2 regions of the Streptomyces arenae genome follow, and region 2 is predicted to be linked to the other one. Evidence: riboswitches for the same ligand, from Rfam matches in the RefSeq annotation. Region 2 holds a riboswitch; the other holds the start of a gene.
The links. Region 2 has a riboswitch for cyclic di-AMP ahead of MB828_RS40240 (transglycosylase family protein). Riboswitches for the same ligand answer to the same signal wherever they lie in the genome.
Positions count from the first base shown of each region.

Region 1: it holds a riboswitch for cyclic di-AMP, as region 2 does, so the genes downstream of both, MB828_RS30745 (C40 family peptidase) here and MB828_RS40240 (transglycosylase family protein) in region 2, are expected to answer to the same signal.

Region 1 is NZ_JAKQYH010000066.1:83,591-92,104, forward strand. Features, by position in the region: gene MB828_RS30740 (NAD-dependent epimerase/dehydratase family protein) at 1-307, shown strand, start outside; gene MB828_RS30745 (C40 family peptidase) at 326-2,626, opposite strand; cyclic di-AMP (ydaO/yuaA leader) riboswitch at 2,635-2,792, opposite strand; gene MB828_RS30750 (PP2C family protein-serine/threonine phosphatase) at 2,980-4,209, opposite strand; gene MB828_RS30755 (DUF1996 domain-containing protein) at 4,454-6,496, shown strand; gene MB828_RS30760 (lipoprotein) at 6,552-7,211, opposite strand; gene MB828_RS30765 (lipase family protein) at 7,439-8,514, shown strand, end outside.
Region 2 is NZ_JAKQYH010000087.1:205,051-213,564, reverse strand. Features, by position in the region: gene eno (phosphopyruvate hydratase) at 83-1,369, opposite strand; gene MB828_RS40240 (transglycosylase family protein) at 1,714-2,412, opposite strand; cyclic di-AMP (ydaO/yuaA leader) riboswitch at 2,416-2,619, opposite strand; gene MB828_RS40235 (transglycosylase family protein) at 2,801-3,805, opposite strand; gene MB828_RS40230 (cytochrome P450 family protein) at 4,009-5,295, opposite strand; gene MB828_RS40225 (nucleoside triphosphate pyrophosphohydrolase) at 5,299-6,294, opposite strand; gene MB828_RS40220 (SurA N-terminal domain-containing protein) at 6,399-7,046, opposite strand; gene MB828_RS40215 (glycoside hydrolase domain-containing protein) at 7,284-8,108, opposite strand; gene MB828_RS40210 (serine/threonine-protein kinase) at 8,189-8,514, opposite strand, start outside.

The DNA of each region.
Region 1 (8,514 bases), on a different contig from region 2:
GGCGGCCGAGGGCCGTTACATCGTCGCCCACGAGACGATGACGTCGTTCCACGACATGGCCCGGATCATCCGCTCCCGGCACCGCTGGGACCCGCGGCTGCCGCGCACCGCGCTCCCGCACTGGCCGGTGCGCGTCCTCGGCCCGCTCTTCGGCCTCAGCCAGGAGTACATACGCCGGCACCTCGGCATCCGCTTCCGGGTCGACAACGGCCGCGGCGTCCGCGAACTCGGCCTGGTCTACCGGCCGGTCGAGGAGACCCTCCTGGACCACCACGAGAGCTGGCGCGCGCGGCGGCGGAGGGTCTGACCCCGGGGCCCGTCCCGCTCAGGCGGGGCGGACCACCCGGTGGATCGCGGACTCCCCGGCGTTGTAGATCGACTCCTCGCGGATGGACGCCCCCGGGCTCGGCGCGTGGATCATCGTGCCGCCACCCGCGTAGATCCCGACGTGGCTGTCGTCGTCGAAGAAGAAGATCAGGTCACCGGGCTCGACGGCGGCCAGCGTCATCGGGGTGCCGGCCAGGGTCTGCTCCGCCGCGGTGCGCGGCAGCGTGACGCCGGCGGCGCGCCAGGCGGCCTGGGTCAGGCTGGAGCAGTCGTACGACTCCGGTCCGGTCGCCCCCCAGACACACGGCCGCCCGATCTGCGCCCGCGCGAACTCCAGCGCCTTCATGGCCTTGCCGGGCTCGGCCACGGCCCCGGTCCGGCCGAAGACCCCGGCGTCGGCGTAGGCGGCGGCAGCCGGAGCGGCGACCATCGCCGGCGCAGGAGCGGCAGGAACCGGAGCGGCGCCGACGGCAGCCGCACCGGCCATGTCCATCAAGGGCGCGGCCATCTCCATCGGGGGCGCGGCCATCGTCACGGGAGGCGCCGTCATGGCCATGGGGGGCGCGGGCAGCGTCATGGGAGGCGCCGTCATGGCCATGGAGGGCGCGGGCATCTCCATCTGGGGCGCGGCCATGGCCATCGGAGGCGCCGTCATGGCGATGGAGGGCGCGGACATGGCCATGGGAGCCGCGGCCATCTCCATCGGGGGTGCGGTCATGGCGATGGAGGGCGCGGCCATTTCCATCGCGGGCGCGGGCATCGCCATGGGGGCGGCGCCCATCGGTGCGGCGGACGTGGCCATCGCCATCGGCGCGGTGGTCATCGCGGTGGGCGGTGTCATCGCCATGGGAGCGCCGGCCATCGTCATGGGGGGCGCGGCCATCGCGGGCTGGGCCGGTGGCATCGGTGCGGGCATCGGTGCCTGGGGTGCGGTCATCGCCGCCGCGGCGGCGTAGGCGGTCGCCCCGGGCGCCAGGCCGGCGCCGTAGGCGCCCATGCCCGTCTCGGCCATGGGTGCCATGGGTGCCGCGGCGTAGGCACCCGTACCGGGGGCGGCCGGCGGTACGGCGGGCATCACCGCGGTGGGGGCGGCGATCGCCGTCTCGTAGGAGCCGGCGGGGTAGGCATAGCCCTCGGGGGCCGGTTGCGCGGCGTAGGCGGCGGCGTACGCGGCGGCATCCGGCGACATGGCCTGGAACGCGCCGGTGTCCACCGGTGCCGGCGCGGGCGCGGCCGTCGGGAAGGCGCCCGTGTTCATGGGCGCGGCGGTGGGGAAGGTGCCGGTGCCGACCGGTGCGGCGGTGGGGAAGGTGCCGGTGCCGGCGGGTGCGGCGGTCGGCATGGCGCCCGAGTCGGTCCCGGACGGCATCGGGAAGGTCCCCGTGGCACCCGGCGTCATGATGCGGAAGGAGCCGGTGTCCGCCGGTGCCGGGGCCGTGGCCGGGCCCGGGTCCATCGGTGTCACGGCCGGGAAGGTGCCGGTGGCGCCCGGCGTCATGATGCGGAAGGCGCCGCTGTCCGTCATCGGGTCCGTGGCGCCCGGGGTCATGACGCGGTAGCCGCCGGTGTCCGCGGTCGGGGGCATGGCCTGGGCCGCCGCGCCCGCGCCCGGGGTCATGACGCGGAAGGAGCCGGTGTCCGTCGGGGGCACGGCGGGGAACGCGCCGGTGTCCGGCGCGTTCATCGCCGGCAGCACACCCGTGGCGGCCAGGACGCCGGAGTCCGTGCGCTGGGCGGGGATGCCACCGATGCCCGTCTGCCACTCCTGCGCCGGGACCTGTGCCTCGGGCACGGGCCACGGGTTCCCGGCCTCCTGGGCGGGCTGCGGAACGGGACCGGGCCGGACGGCCGGGGCTTCGGGCGCCGCGGCGGATCCCGCCGTCAGCTCCAGCTTCGGGCGCTCCGCCGGGAGTTCGCGGACGACCTCGACGTCACTCTGCCCGGACGGCCCCGCGGGCAGCGCGGGCCGGGCCGGGCCGCCGCCCTCCAGCTGGCTGAGCAGGTCGGCGGCCATCGCGCTGACGGGCCGTCGCGGGCCCGAACGGTCGGGCATCCGGTCGGTCGGCAGCGCGGCCGGAACGCTCGGCCCCAGCTTCGCGCGGGCCCCCTCGAACCACTCCCGGGCGATGTTGTCGAGGCCCGGGTCGTCGCGGCGCGTCCGCTTGAACAGCGGGACACCGCGTGACCGGGACCCCCCGTTCATCGCGCGTGTGGCGTTGTAGTTCCCGGTGGCGTTCTCGGCCCGGTCGTAGAGGCTGTTGATCCGCTGTCGAACCTCGTCACGGCTCTCGGACGCCATGGGGGTCGTGCTCCTTCCGTACTCCGCCTACCGGGTTAGCTGTCGGGTTCGGGCGTGGAACGGAATCCGGAAGGTATGCCCTACGGCCGCTGCCCTCGCGAGCAGCCGGCCGATTCACCCCAGTGGTCGGTTGGGTCCCCGGCTCCGGATTCGCCTCGTGAGGCCCGGACTCGGCGGAGGCCGCGCGGCCCGACGGGATTCGCCGGGGGGAGCCGAGCGGCTTAAACGTCAACTTAGCCAACTTGTGTCACTCGTGTGAAGGTTGACGTGCGTAATGTCCGATACGTATTTGTGATGTTCGTCGTACTGCTCGGAACGTGACTGTGAGGGACGGGAGTTCGGGCGTTGACCGATCACAGCCGGACGACCACCAGGGCGGTGTCGTCGGTGGCCCCCTCCGGTGCCAGCAGTTCCCGCAGCACGGCGTCGGCGAGGTCCTCCGGGTTCGACTCGCGGTGCGCGGTGAGCGATCGGGCGAGCCGGCACAGCCCGGTGTCGATGTCCTCGCGGCGCCGCTCGATCAGTCCGTCGGTATAGAGGACGAGCGTCGCGCCGTCCTCGAACGTGGTGACGGACTGGGGGCGTGGCATCGGGTCGGGCCGGGCGTCGAGCGGGGGATCGGTGGCCCGGTCGAGGAACTCCACCCCGCCGTCGGTGTGCAGCAGGGCGGGCGGCGGGTGTCCGGCGCTGCTGTAGGTGACCGTGTGCCGGGAGAAGTCGACGAACGCCGTGACCGCCGTGGCCGACTCGGCGCCGTCCACCACGTGCGCGTACCGGCCCAGCACGTCGAGTGCCTGGGCCGGGCCGGCGGCGACCCGGGAGGCCGCCGTCAGGGCGCTGCGCAACTGCCCCATCACACAGGCCGCCGCGAGCCCGTGGCCGACCACGTCGCCCACCGAGACGCCGACGCGGTCGCCGCCCACCAGGTCGACCAGGTCGTACCAGTCGCCGCACACGTTCAGCCCGCCCGTCGAGGGCCGGTAGCGCACGGCCGCCCGGTGCCGCCCCAGCCGCCCCGGTGCGGGGAGCATCGCCTCCTGGAGGGCGACGGCCACCTGGCGTTCCTGGGCGTGCGCCTGCCGCAACCGTTCGTTGACCTCCTGCAACTCGCCCGCGCGCCGGTACAGTTCGCCCTCCAGGAGCTGCGCCTGCCCGTCACCCGCGGCCCGGCGGGCCCGGATCAGCTCGGTGACCTCCTCGACCCGGTGCACCAGCAGGACGACCTTGCCGTCCGGGTCCAGGATCGGGACGTTCACCGGGCTCCAGTAGCGCTCGTCCCAGTGCCCGGGCCGGTCGGTGTCCTGCACGTCGTACCGCTGGAGGGCCATCGTGTCCCGCTCCCCGGTGGCGAGGACCCGGCGCAGTGAGCACTCCAGATTGCGCATGCCGGTGGCGGCGGAGTCGTCGGGGTTGTCGGGGAACACGTCGAACAGGTACCGGCCGACCACGTCCTCGCGCCTGCGTCCGGCCATGCGCAGGAACTCCGCGTTGGCGTCCGCGTACACCAGGTCGGGGGTCAGCAGTGCCACCATCCCGGGCAGGTGCTGGAAGACCGTCGCGTAGTCGATCTCCGCATCGATCATGACCGGGCCACCTCCCCGCCGGTTTCGAACCAGTTTCGCACGAAAAGTGAGAATTGTGCCGGTGGTCCTGTCCTTCCTCCGGTTGCGCTCCGTGTCCGGACAGTCACCCGGGAGGCCTCTTTCTGTGAGGTCGCCGTGAATTTCTGGTGCTGTTGAACACGGTTGTGCCGCGGTCCGTATGGGGCGGGGGATTTCCATGCCCGGCCGCCCACGACCACGCAGGGGTATGACCGTGAGTTCGACCTTGAGACGCAACAGGCGCAGACGCCCGACCGGCGCACGACGCGCGACCTTCGCAGCGGTCGCCCTCATGCTCGGCGGGGGAGGCCTGGTCGCGGTGAACGTCTACGCCTCGGCCACCGAGGGCGGCTGGGACCAGTCAGCACATGGCCAGACCGCCCAGGTGCTGTCCGCGCCCACGGTCTACTGCCCCGACGTCGGCAGCCGGCTGACGGACGTGCCCGACGGGGCCCGCGCCGAGGTCGACGGCGAACTCGCCGAGCTGGACAAGCAGATCGCGGGCGCGTACCAGCAACTCAAGGACTCGGCCGAGGCGATCCGGCAGAACCCGGAACTCGCCGACCAGACGATCATGAACCCGCTCAAGGAGCAGCGGTCCGGGACGCTGCGGCGCATCGGCGACGCCATCGACCGCGAGGGCGACCGGCCGCAGGGCCTCGACGACCTCGCCGCCTGCACCCTGCGCTCGACGGACCAGGGCGGCGGGCAGTCGACGCCGCCTCAGGACAATGGCGGCGCGGGCAACGGGAGCAGCGCCTCGCCGAGCCAGAGCGCCGGCACCGGCACGGGCGCCGGCGGTCAGGGCGGCAACGGACCGGTGGCGGCCGACTACGTGGACATCACCACCGTCCAGCCCGACGCGAAGAACCCGGCCGAGCAGTCCGGCGGCTCCACCGGCACCTTCGCCTCCAGCTGCGGCGTCAACGCGAACGGCCTGTTCAACTCGGACAACGTGATCGTCGCGCCCGGGGTCTCCAACGGTGCCCACCACTTCCACGACTACATCGGCAACCAGTCCAACAACGCCTTCGCCAGCGACCAGGACCTCGCGAACGCCGACACCAGCTGCGCGGACAAGGGTGACAAGTCCACGTACTACTGGCCCGTGCTCCGGCTCCAGAACGGCAAGCAGGAGCGGGACGCCGACAAGCCGGGCGGTGGCACGGAGGGCAACGCCGGACAGATCGTCACGGCGAAGCAGGTCACGCTGACCTTCGAGGGCAACCCCACCTCCAAGGTCACCGAGATGCCGCGGCTGCTGCGCATCATCACCGGCGACGCCAAGGCCTTCGTCAACGGTCCGGGCAACGCCAACGCCTCCTGGAGCTGCACCGGTTTCGAGGACCGGCAGCTTAAGGACAAGTACCCGCTCTGCCCCCAGGGCAGTGACGTCGTGCGCACGTTCAGGTTCCAGAGCTGCTGGGACGGCCGGAACATCGACAGCGCCAACCACCGCACCCACGTGGCCTTCGAGGCCGCCGACGGCAGCTGCCCGAACGGCTTCAAGGCCATCCCGCAACTGGTGCAGCGCATCGTCTACGACGTGGACGCGCCGAGCCTCCAGGACGGTGGCCGTACGGTCCCGCTGTTCGCGGTGGACTCGTTCCCCGAGCAGCTGCACAAGCCGGTCACCGACCACGGCGACTTTATCAACGTCTTCGACGAGGGCCTGATGCGGAAGATGGTCGACTGCATCAACTCCGGCCGCACCTGCGGCGCGGGGGCCGCCGAGCAGCCGCCGTCCCAGAGCCCCGAGCCCGCCCCGAGCGAGACCGGCAACCCGGCCACCCCGCCGTCCGAGCCGGCGAGCTCGGAACCGTCGGAGCCCGCGCAGCCGTCGGAGCCCGCGCAGCCGTCCGAGCCGGCGAGTTCCGAGCCCTCCGAGCCCGCCGGTGCCGGGGGCGAGGAGCCCTCCGAGCCGCCGGCCGGCACCCCGGCGACGGAGACCACCGCTCCGGCCGGCTCCACCGGCCTGCCGAGGGTCTACGAGACCGCGTCGCCCAAGAAGTCGGCCGGCGGTGTCATCAGCAAGCCCACGCAGCGGCCCGAGACCACGACCCCGTCGGCGACCGCGGCCGCCCCGGCGGGCCAGGAGACGGCCACCGCGCCGGGGACCGAACCCCAGACCCAGCCCCAGACCCAGCCCCAGGCCGTCCAGGGCGGCCTCGCCGAGACCGGTGCCGACCTCTGGCCCGCGGCTCTCGGTGCGCTGCTGCTGGCCGGCGGGGCCGTGCTGCTGTGGCGCACCCGGCGGACCTCCGCCTGACCGCCTGACGCCTACGAGGCCTGACCGCCTACCCCTACGAGGAACGCACCTACCCCTACGAGGAACGCAGTGTGCCCTGGGCGAGCTCGAACGCGGGGAGCATCTCGTCGTGCTCCGCGCTGTCGAGCCCGCCCAGGTGCAGTACGACGGGCCCCCGGGACGTGACCACGGCCAGGGCCGACTCCTTCGTGCGCTCGCCGAGGAGTTCACTGGAGTGGACGTAGTCGACCCGGACCCCTGAGAGGCCGCCCGCGCTGAAGGTCCGGTACGCGGCCCGGGAGGTGGCCCCCTCGGCGGCCACGAACGCCCGCAGCACCGCGCGGGCGTCCCCGCTGCCCGGCTTCCCGGTCGACACCCGCAGGAAGCCGACGGCCCCGGCGGGCTTGGCGTCGATCTCGCAGACGAGGGTCACCGGGCCCTGCCGCAGCAGGCTGTCCACGGTGTCCCCGTCGACGCCGCCCGACGCCACGGCGGCCAGACCGTCGACGGCCTCGGCCTCCCACCCCGTGGCGATGTCGAACGTCACCGGCAGGACACAGGCCGACCCGGCGCGGCCGATCGTCCCGGCGCTGCCGATCGTCCCGGCGCTGCCGGCCACCCCGCTCGACCCGTGCCCCGAGGCCGTGACGTCGGTCGGGCGCGGCGCCGCGCCGCACCCCGTCAGCAGCCCGGCGACCAGCGCGAGCAGCGCGGCTCTTGCTCCGATGTTCTCCACGGCCTCCCCCTCCGGCATCCCAGGCGGGCACTGTAACGGGGGGCGCCGACAACGCCGCTCGGTAACAGGGGCGTTGACCGTCCGTCATATTACTGAAACGTAACCAAACAGCTGCTACCCGCGGTAACTCATCGCTCGTTACCGTCGGGTAATAGGTACCCGCCCCGTCGGCCGCTCCGGGGACGTCCGCTCCACCTCCCACGTCCAGTACGTCCAGGAGGCTCCCCATGCCTGTCCGCGTACGTCTGCTGGCCACCGCCGTCACCGCCGCCGCCTGCCTCTGTCTTCAGACAGCACAGGCCACGGTCTCCCAGGCGGAGGTCTCCCGGGGTGTCACCATCCCGGCCTTCTACGACCCGCCCGCCGGCCTCCCCACGGCCGACGGCGCGCTCGTCCGCACCGCGCCCCTCCCGCTCGCCCTCAGCCTGCCCAGCCTGCCCGGACCCCTGCCGGGCACCGCGACCAGGCTGATGTACAAGTCCACCGACTCCGCCGGTGAACCCGTCGCGGTCACCGGCGCCTACATCGAGCCGACGCTGCCCTGGCTCGGCCCCGGCGCCCGCCCGCTGGTGGCCCTGGCCCCCGGCACCATGGGGCAGGGCGACCAGTGCGCCGCCTCCATGGGCCTCCAGTACCCGCTGCTCCTCAACGGCCGGACGGTGTCCGTCGGTTACGAGGACCTGGCGGTCTACCGGCTGCTCGCCGAGGGCGTCGCGGTCGTCGTCACCGACTACGTCGGGCTCGGCGCGACCGACCGGCTGCACACCTACGTCAACCGGCTGGACGGCGCCCACGCCGTCCTGGACGCCGTACGGGCCGCCCGGAAGGTGCCGGGCGCCTCCGTGACCACCGCCTCGCGCGTGGGTCTGTTCGGCTACAGCCAGGGCGGTGGCGCCACCGCCGCGGCCGCCGAACTCCAGCCGGACTACGCCCCGGACGTCACCCTCGCCGGCAGCTACGCCGGGGCGCCGCCCGCCGACCTCACCGCCGTCACCGCGGCCATCGACGGCAGCGACCTGGCCGGCGCGCTCGGCTGGGCGGTGAACGGGTTCGTCCAGTCCGACCCGGAGCTGAAGCCGATCGTCGACGCCCATCTCGGGACGGCGGGCCGGGCCGCGCTCACCGACCTGTCGACGATGTGCGTCGGGGACGCGCTTTTCGCCTACGGCTCCCAGCACAGCACCGCCTGGACCGACGACGGCAGCTCCATCTCCGAGGTCATCGCCGAGGAGCCGGCGCTCCAGGCCTTCCTGAACGAGCAGCGCATCGGCAGGACGGCGCCGGCGAGCCCGGTACGGCTCGC
Region 2 (8,514 bases):
ACGTCCCCGCACACGGTACGGGACCGGGTACGGGGACGTACGTACGACTGGCTAAGCCTTACCCACGAGAGGCGGTACCGGCTCAGCCCTTGAAACGGGGGAACGCGGAGCGGCCGGCGTACACCGCCGCGTCGTCGAGGATCTCCTCGATGCGCAGCAGCTGGTTGTACTTGGCGACGCGCTCGGAGCGGGCCGGGGCACCGGTCTTGATCTGGCCGCAGTTGGTGGCGACGGCCAGGTCCGCGATGGTGACGTCCTCGGTCTCGCCGGAGCGGTGGGACATCATGCACTTGAAGCCGTTGCGCTGGGCGAGCTCGACGGCGTCCAGGGTCTCGGTCAGCGAGCCGATCTGGTTGACCTTGACGAGCAGGGCGTTGGCGGTGCCCTCCTCGATGCCGCGGGCAAGGCGCTCCGGGTTGGTGACGAACAGGTCGTCGCCGACGAGCTGGACCTTGTCACCGAGCTTGTCGGTGATGACCTTCCAGCCGGCCCAGTCGTCCTCGAACAGCGGGTCCTCGATGGAGACCAGCGGGTACGCGGCGACGAGCTCCTCGTAGTACTCGGTCATCTCGGCGGCCGAGCGGGACTTGCCCTCGAACTCGTACTTGCCGTCCTTGTAGAACTCGGACGCGGCGACGTCGAGCGCGAGCGCGATCTGCTCGCCGGGGATGTAACCGGCCTGCTTGATCGCCTCCAGGATGAGGTCGAGCGCGGCGCGGTTGGACTCCAGGTTCGGGGCGAAGCCGCCCTCGTCACCGAGGCCGGTGGACAGCCCCTTGGTCTTCAGGACCTTCTTCAGGGTGTGGTAGACCTCGGCACCCCAGCGCAGCGCCTCGGAGAAGGACTCCGCGCCGATCGGGGCGATCATGAACTCCTGGATGTCGACGTTGGAGTCCGCGTGCGAGCCGCCGTTGAGGATGTTCATCATCGGGACGGGCAGCAGGTGCGCGTTCGGGCCACCCAGGTAGCGGAACAGCGGCAGGTCGGACGCCTCGGAGGCGGCGTGCGCGACGGCGAGGGAGACGCCGAGGATGGCGTTGGCGCCGAGCGAGCCCTTGTTGTCGGTGGCATCCAGGTCGAACATGGCCTGGTCGATCAGGCGCTGCTCGGTGGCGTCGTAGCCGACCAGCTCCGGACCGATCTGCTCGATCACGGCGAGGACGGCCTTCTCGACACCCTTGCCGAGGTAGCGGTTGGGGTCGCCGTCACGGAGCTCGATGGCCTCGAAGGCACCGGTGGAGGCGCCGGACGGGACGGCGGCACGACCCGTGCTGCCGTCGTCGAGGCCGACCTCGACCTCGACCGTGGGGTTGCCTCGGGAGTCCAGGATTTCCCGGGCTACGACGACGTCGATGGACGGCACGAGCATCTCCTTCTTGGGATGTGACGCTGGTTGTGCGGGGCGCACGCGGGCCTTGTCGGCCCTTGCTCAGCCTTGCGACTAGAGCCTAACCGTCCCAGGGCCGTCAGCCGGCCGACCGACCGGCCCGTGGACACCCTGACGGTACTCATTGTTCATGCGCGGAACAAAGGGGGCCCCGCATGAAGAACGGAAGAAGAGCGGGTCAAGCGACAACCGCAAAGAGAAACCCCGCTCCGGTGCGTTCGGGGGGAGACGCACCGGAGCGGGGGCCCGTGGGGGACGGGGGCGGCCCTCACGTGGTCCCCACTATGCGGACCACGGTTGAGAGGGGGCTGTGATTCAGCTGGGTCTTACTTCAGGTGCAGCTGCTGGCCGGGGTAGATGAAGTCGGCGTCCTCGACGATGTCCTTGTTCAGCTTGAACAGCGCCTGCCAGCCACCCTTGACCTTGTGCTTCTCGGCGATCGAGCTGAGGGTGTCACCCTTGACGACCTTGTACTCGCCGTCGCCCTTCTTGACCTTCTTGCCGGTCGGGGTGGAGACGGTCTTGGACGCGGCCGGACGCTCGGCGGACCGGGAGGCGGCCTGCGTGTCGGTCGTACGGCTGCTGCTGGAGCCGCTGCTCGACGAGCCGGAGGAGCTGGAGCTGGACGAGCTGGTGCTGCCGCCGGTGTAGGCGGCGCCGGACAGACCCTTGCCGCAGACCGGCCAGGCACCCTTGCCCTGGGCGGCGAGGACCTTCTCGGCGATCTGGATCTGCTGGGCCTTGGAGGCCTGGTTGGCCTGCGCGGCGTAGGCGGTGCCGCCGTACGCGGCCCAGGTGGAGGCGGAGAACTGCAGACCGCCGTAGTAGCCGTTGCCGGTGTTGATGGACCAGTTGCCGCCTGACTCGCACTGGGCGACCGTGTCCCATTCGGAGGCGGTGGCGGCGGAGGCGCTGCCGGCCGCCATCAGCGGGGCGGCGACGGCGGCACCGGTGACACCGGCGACGGCGATGGCGCGGACGGCCTTGGACGGACGACGGTGCTTGCCCTTGCCGGAAAACAGCATGGAGGATCCCCTCACCGACGCCTGCGAGGTGAGCTGTCGGGTTCGGGCCGGTTGAGTTGCCCGGCCGCACGGCCCGCTCTCGCGAGACGCGCGGCTCCACCCCTAGCCGGTTCCGGCGGCCTTTCGGCCGTGAGCCCTCGTGGGCTCAACTGCCGGACCCGGCGCTTACCTTGGGTCCCCCGCTCCTGCCTACGGCGCTTGCGCGACGACTGTTCCCGGGCGGTCGCTGGCAGGACTCGGCGTTGCGACAGCCGGGGCTCGTGGTGACGAGCGGCCTCGACCGTAAACAGACGATCAGGTGAATTTCAAAGATGATCAGGGCTTCTGAGACTCATCCCACACTTTCACCAAAACGGGCATTAGCCCCGAAGCGGGACGTCAACTCCCGCTACTTTTCGTCCGATTCGCTGCTGAGTTTCAGGGTCTGACCGGCTGCGATGTTGTTCGGGTCGGCACCGATGTCCGCCTTGTTCGCGGCATAGAGCGCGCGCCATCCGCCGTCCAGGCCAAGGGAGTCGGCGATGGAGGCGAGGGTGTCGCCATCGCGGACGGTGTACGTGCCGGCCGCCACGGAGGCGTGACGACCGGAGGATGCGGCCTTCTGACCGTTTGTCACGCTTTCGTCCGCCGAGTCACCGCGGTGCTTGCCGCCGCCACTGACGGCGCCCGTGTCGACCAGACTCCAAGAACTGCCGGTCTGCCATGAATTGTCCGAGTCGCTGTCGTCGTCCGCGATGACGGGGTTCTCGCTCGCCTTGGGCGTGGCGGAGCCGGAAGACGACGACTTGTCCGTCTTGCCGGACTTGTGGGACGTGTCCTTCCCGGAGTCGTCGCTCGCGCCGGAACTCGGCGACGGGCTCGCGGACTCGGTCCCGGAGCCCTTCGCCGTCGACGAGGAGCCGGAGCCGGCCGGGGTGGACGAGTCGGACAGCCCGGAGGACGCGTCGGAGGAGTCGTCCGCGGACCCGGACGCGTCACCCGATCCGTCGAGGCCCGTGTCGACGTCCACCGAGGCGTCGTCCGACGACAGCCCGGCCAGCAGGGCGCAGGTCCGCCAGGGCTTGGTGCCCTGGTCCGCGAGTATCTTCTCGGCGACCGCGATCTGCTGCGAGCGGCTCGCCTGGTCGGGCGTCGCGGCGTAGTCCGAACCGCCGTACTTGTCCCAGTCGTCCTGGGACATCTGCAGGCCGCCGTAGTAGCCGTTGCCGCTGTCCATGCTCCAGGAACCGGCGCTCTCGCACTCGGCCACCTTGTCCCAGGTCGTGCCGTCGGCCGCGTTGGCGCTCGCGGCGCCGAGCAGCGGAATGGCGATCGCGGAGCCGGTCACGCCGGCCGCCACGAGGAGCGCCGGAGCCTGACGGGGGCGACGGTGACGACCGTTCCCGGAGAGCATGCGGAAACCTTTCGAGCGACAGCGATGAGCGGCACGGCGGGTCCCGCGAGGGCGCCGCGCTGATGGGTGAACGTATCGGCAGACGATCACTTGTCACAAGTTAATGCCGCGCAGATCACGTGAAGATCACAGACTTGAGTGCTGGTCACCTTTGGTACGTGGGGGCCGAACGGAGGCCCCGGAGGCAGCCGGACGCCGGGCTGTCACGCCTCGGGGGTGAACGCCACGGGGAGCGTGCGCAGTCCGCGCATGATGAGCCCGCCCCGCCACCGCAACTCCCCCTCGTCCGCCGCGAGTCGCAGGTCGGGGAGGCGGGTGAGCAGGGTGGCGAGCGCCGTCTGCCCTTCGAGCCGGGCGAGCGGGGCACCGAGGCAGTAGTGGATGCCGTGGCCGTATCCGAGGTGCTGGTTGTCCCGCCGGGAGAGGTCGAGCGTGTCCGGTTCGGCGAACCGCTCCGGGTCCCGGTCGGCGGCCGCGAGTACGACGAGGACCGGGTCGCCTGCCGCGATGTGCTGTCCGCCGACGACCAGCGGCTCGGTGGCGAACCGCCAGGTGGCCAGCTCCACCGGGCCGTCGTAGCGCAGGAGTTCCTCCACCCCGGTCTCCAGGAGGCCGCGCTCCCCGGCGGCCAGGGAGTCCCGCAGGCGGGCATGCTGCTCGGGGTGCGTGAGCAGGGCGTACACGCCGTTACCTATCAAGTTGACGGTGGTTTCGAAACCGGCGAACAGCAGGATGAAGGCCATGGCGGCGGCCTCGTTCTCGGTGAGGTGCTCACCGTGGTCGGATGCTCTGATGAGCCCGGAGATCAGGTCCTCCCCGGGGCCCGGCTCGGCCGGCAGCGCCTCCCGTTTGCGGTGGATCAGCTCGGCCAGATACCCGCGCATCTTCTTCACGGACCGCGCCACCCCGCCCCTCGGCCCGCCTCCGTGCCGGATCATCATCCCCGCCCAGTCCCGGAAGTCGTCCTGGTCCTCCCGGGGGACGCCCAGCAGGTCGCAGATGGCGTAGATGGGGAGCGGAAAGGCGAAGTCGTGGATGAGGTCCGCCTCCCCCTTGTCCGCGAACCCGTCGATGAGCCGGTCGGTCAGCTCCTGCACCCGGGGCGTGAACTCGGCCACCCGGCGCGGTGTGAACGCCTTGCTGACCAGCCGCCGCAGCCGGGTGTGGTCCGGCGGGTCGATGTTCAGCAGGTGGGTCATCAACTCGGCCTTGCGCTCGCCGGGGATCCCGGTCTTCCCCCTGGCGTGCGCGGGCTCGTCGTGATGCGCCGGGTTCTTGCTGAGCCGGGGGTCCGCGAGGGTCTGTCTGGCATCGGCGTACCGGGTGACCAGCCAGGCCTCCACACCGCTCGGGAGGGTGGCGCGGTGCACGGGGGCGTGCTCGCGGAGCCAGGCGTAGGCAGGGTAGGGGTCGGTCGCGAACTCCCAGGTGAAGAGTTCGGGGGCGGTTGCGGCCCGGGCGGTGGCGGCCGGGTGGGGCTGGTCGGTCACTCCTCAGTCCTGTCCTTCGGTCCGCCGGATCGCGTCCCGGTACGCGCGGGCCGCTGCTCTCAGGGCCGCTTCCGGGTCCACGCCCTCTGTTTCGGCGCGGGCGGCCAGGGCCAGGAGTTCGTAGCCGATGCCTTCGCCGGTGGGGACGGGGACGTCCAGGCCGGCGGTGCGGACGCGGGAGGTGAGCTTGGCGGCGAGGGCGAGGCCGGGCTGGCCGAGGGGCACGCCGTCGGTCACCGACTTGCGCTGCTTCTCGACCGCCTTCTTGCGCAGCCAGTGCTCCTTGACCTCCTCCGGCGTGGACGCCGTCTCGTCGCCGAAGACGTGCGGGTGGCGGTGGATGAGTTTGGCGACGATCCCCGCGGCCACGTCGTCGACCGAGAAGGGGGCCTCCGGGTCCTCCTCCGCTATCCGGGCGTGGAAGACGACCTGGAGGAGGACGTCGCCCAGTTCCTCGCGCAGTTCGTCGCGGTCACCGGCCTCGATCGCCTCGACGAGTTCGTACGCCTCCTCGATGGCGTACTTCGCCAGGCCCTCGTGGGTCTTCTGGGACGACCAGGGGCACTCCTCGCGGATGCGGTCCATGACCTGGACGAGGTCGAGGAGACGGGCGCCGGGCAGGTCGTAGGAGGCGGGGAGCAGTTCCAGCTCGGGCATCCGGACCCGGCCGGAGCCGGCCAGGCGGGCCAGGCCGTCCGTGAGCGCGGGCTCGCCCTCGCCCGTCGCCACGACCACCACGGTGCGGCCGCCGGCGCAGTGGTCGACCAGTTCCTCGGCGGTGGGGGCGGCCTCGTCCACGGCCGTGCCGGCCTCGCGCAGGTACGGCAGCTGTGGATGCGCGCCGTCCGCGCACAGCACGCGGTCGGCGGTGCGCAGGGCCTGCCAGGCGGGCCAGGACAGCAGGCCGGGGGCGACCCGGTGGCTGGTGGTGAGGAGGACGATGCGGCCGGCGTCGGTGCCGGGCTCCGGGATGGTGGGTTCGGGCCTGGTGGTGTTCACGCTCCGAACGTAACGCACGGCCGCCGCCGACCTCGTGGTTTGTCCACAGGGCCGGGGGGATCAAGCGATCGTATGACCGCCGTCCCGCCCTGGGGAGGGTCGCGTCATGCGGACGTCTGGGTCCCGGCCGACGTGACCTCCCGTACCCACGGCGTCCTGGCGTCCACCCGGCTGCTCTTCTGGACGTCCCAGGCGCCGTAGCGCGGGTTGAGGTCGACGTGGAGTTCCTCGGAGGCCTGGGAGAGGGCCTTCCAGAAGGCGGGCTGCGAGGTGTCGGTGCCGAGCGCCTGGGCGAGTTTCCCGGCCTCCACCTGGAAGCGGAGGTTGTCGTCAAGGCGCGCGGGGGCGATGCCGTACTTCTGGAGCCAGGCGGTCTCCAGTGCCTTGGCGCCGCCGGCCTGCCGTTGCAGGCGGGTGCGCATCTCGTCGACCTCCTTGCGGGAGGCGCTGACGCCGGCGTCCTGGGCGGCCCGGTGCAGTACCCGGTCGAGGACCATGTTGTAGAGGGTGTCCCGGGTGAGGCTGCTGGTGGCGGAGAGGACCTGCTGGTACTGCGCCTGGTCCGGCACCGCGGCACGCTGTGCCTGCCGCACCTCGTTCACGCGGTTCTCCAGTTGCGAGACGGTGATCCGCTGCCCGCCGACGACGGCTGCCGCGCCCGGGTGCGCGCCGCTTCCGCAGGCGGTGAGGAGAGGGGCCGCGGCGGCGATCGCGGCGGACAGGACGAGCGCGGTGCGACGGCGGCGGTGCAAGGAGGCCTCCCGAGGAGATTGTGCGACGGTGCACAAGGTCTTGCGGTGATCGATGGTAGGCAGTGGGCAAGCTCAGGCCAACCCATTCGACCAACGATTCCCGCACGCGTCCGGCACCGCCGCGCCACCCCCCGGAAGGGTTTGCGGGTCACCCCGCCGGGCGGACCCCGCCACGGTCACCCCGCCGGGGTCACCTCCCGATCACCGCGTCGCGGCCGCCCCGCCGCGGCTCCGGGTTCAGCCCGTGATCGCCACCGGGGCGTCCCACGCGTCGCGGTCCACGGTGATCGTGTAACCGCCGCGGGTCTCCTTGCTGTTGACCATGTACTGGTGCGCCCGGCTGTGGCCGGTGAACTGGGTGGCGCCGAACGGCCAGTCCGTGGTCGTGGTGTTCGTCTTGTCCCACAGCGCGTACCAGAGGTTGCCCGGCAGGTCCGTCTTGTCCGTGGCGTTCGCGATCGCCTTGGCGCTGGAGCTGGTGAAGCCGTAGAGGCCCGCGCGGTACGTCTTGGCGCGCAGTTCCTTGTCGAAGGCGCGGACGTACGTCAGCACGGCGTTGTTGCACGACGTGTTCGTCGTGTCGTACGCCTCCATGTCGAGGTAGATCGGGCTGCCCGCCTTCATGCCGAGGGCGGCGGCCTTGGCCACGGCGTCGTCCGCCTCGGACTTGCCGACGGAGGCCGCGGTCGAAGCGCTGATCTTGACGGAGCCGCCGGATCCGCAGGACGGCTGGGAGCCGACGTAGAGCGGGACGAGCTTCCAGCCCACCGCGGAGACGGACTTGACCCAGGAGGCGGTGAGGTTGGGCTGGGCGCAGCCGCGGTTCCTGCCGCCGATGTAGACGGCGGCGGCGCCGTAGAAGCCGGTGTTCCAGGCCTTCATCGCGGCGAGGGAGGGCGCGGCGCAGGTGTCGAAGGCGCGGCCGGTGAACGTCTTCTGGGCGGGCCAGGTGGTGGCCGCCATGGAGGTCTGCGCGGCGATCCCGGCTCCGGCGACGACGGCGGCGCCCGCGACGCCCCAGGTGATGTATCTGCGCTTCTTCGACTGCCGATGGCTGGACATACCGGATCCCCACCCCTGTGTGTGCACTATGCAAGGAAGTTCTGCGGAAAACGGACGGCAACCTATCAGGCGCGGCGGGACTAGCCGCGCACCTGCCCCAGCCACTGCAGCGTCCGCCGGACCTCCGCCGCCATGGGGTGGCCGGGTCCGTGCAGGCGCTCCACGTCGAACAGCAGCCGGGTGAGGGTGTCGTGGGCGGCCGGCCGGTCGCCGAGGGCGAGCAGCAGGTGTCCGATCCGGCGGCGCACGTCGTGTGCGAGCTGGGGGTCGCCGGCCACGTACTGGTTCTCGTAGTACGGCAGCAGCGCGCGGTACTCGGCGAGTGCCGCCGCCGGTTCGCCGAGCTGTTCCAGGCACTGGGCGATCTCGTAGCGGAAGCGCAGGGACTGCGGGTCGGCCTGGCCGG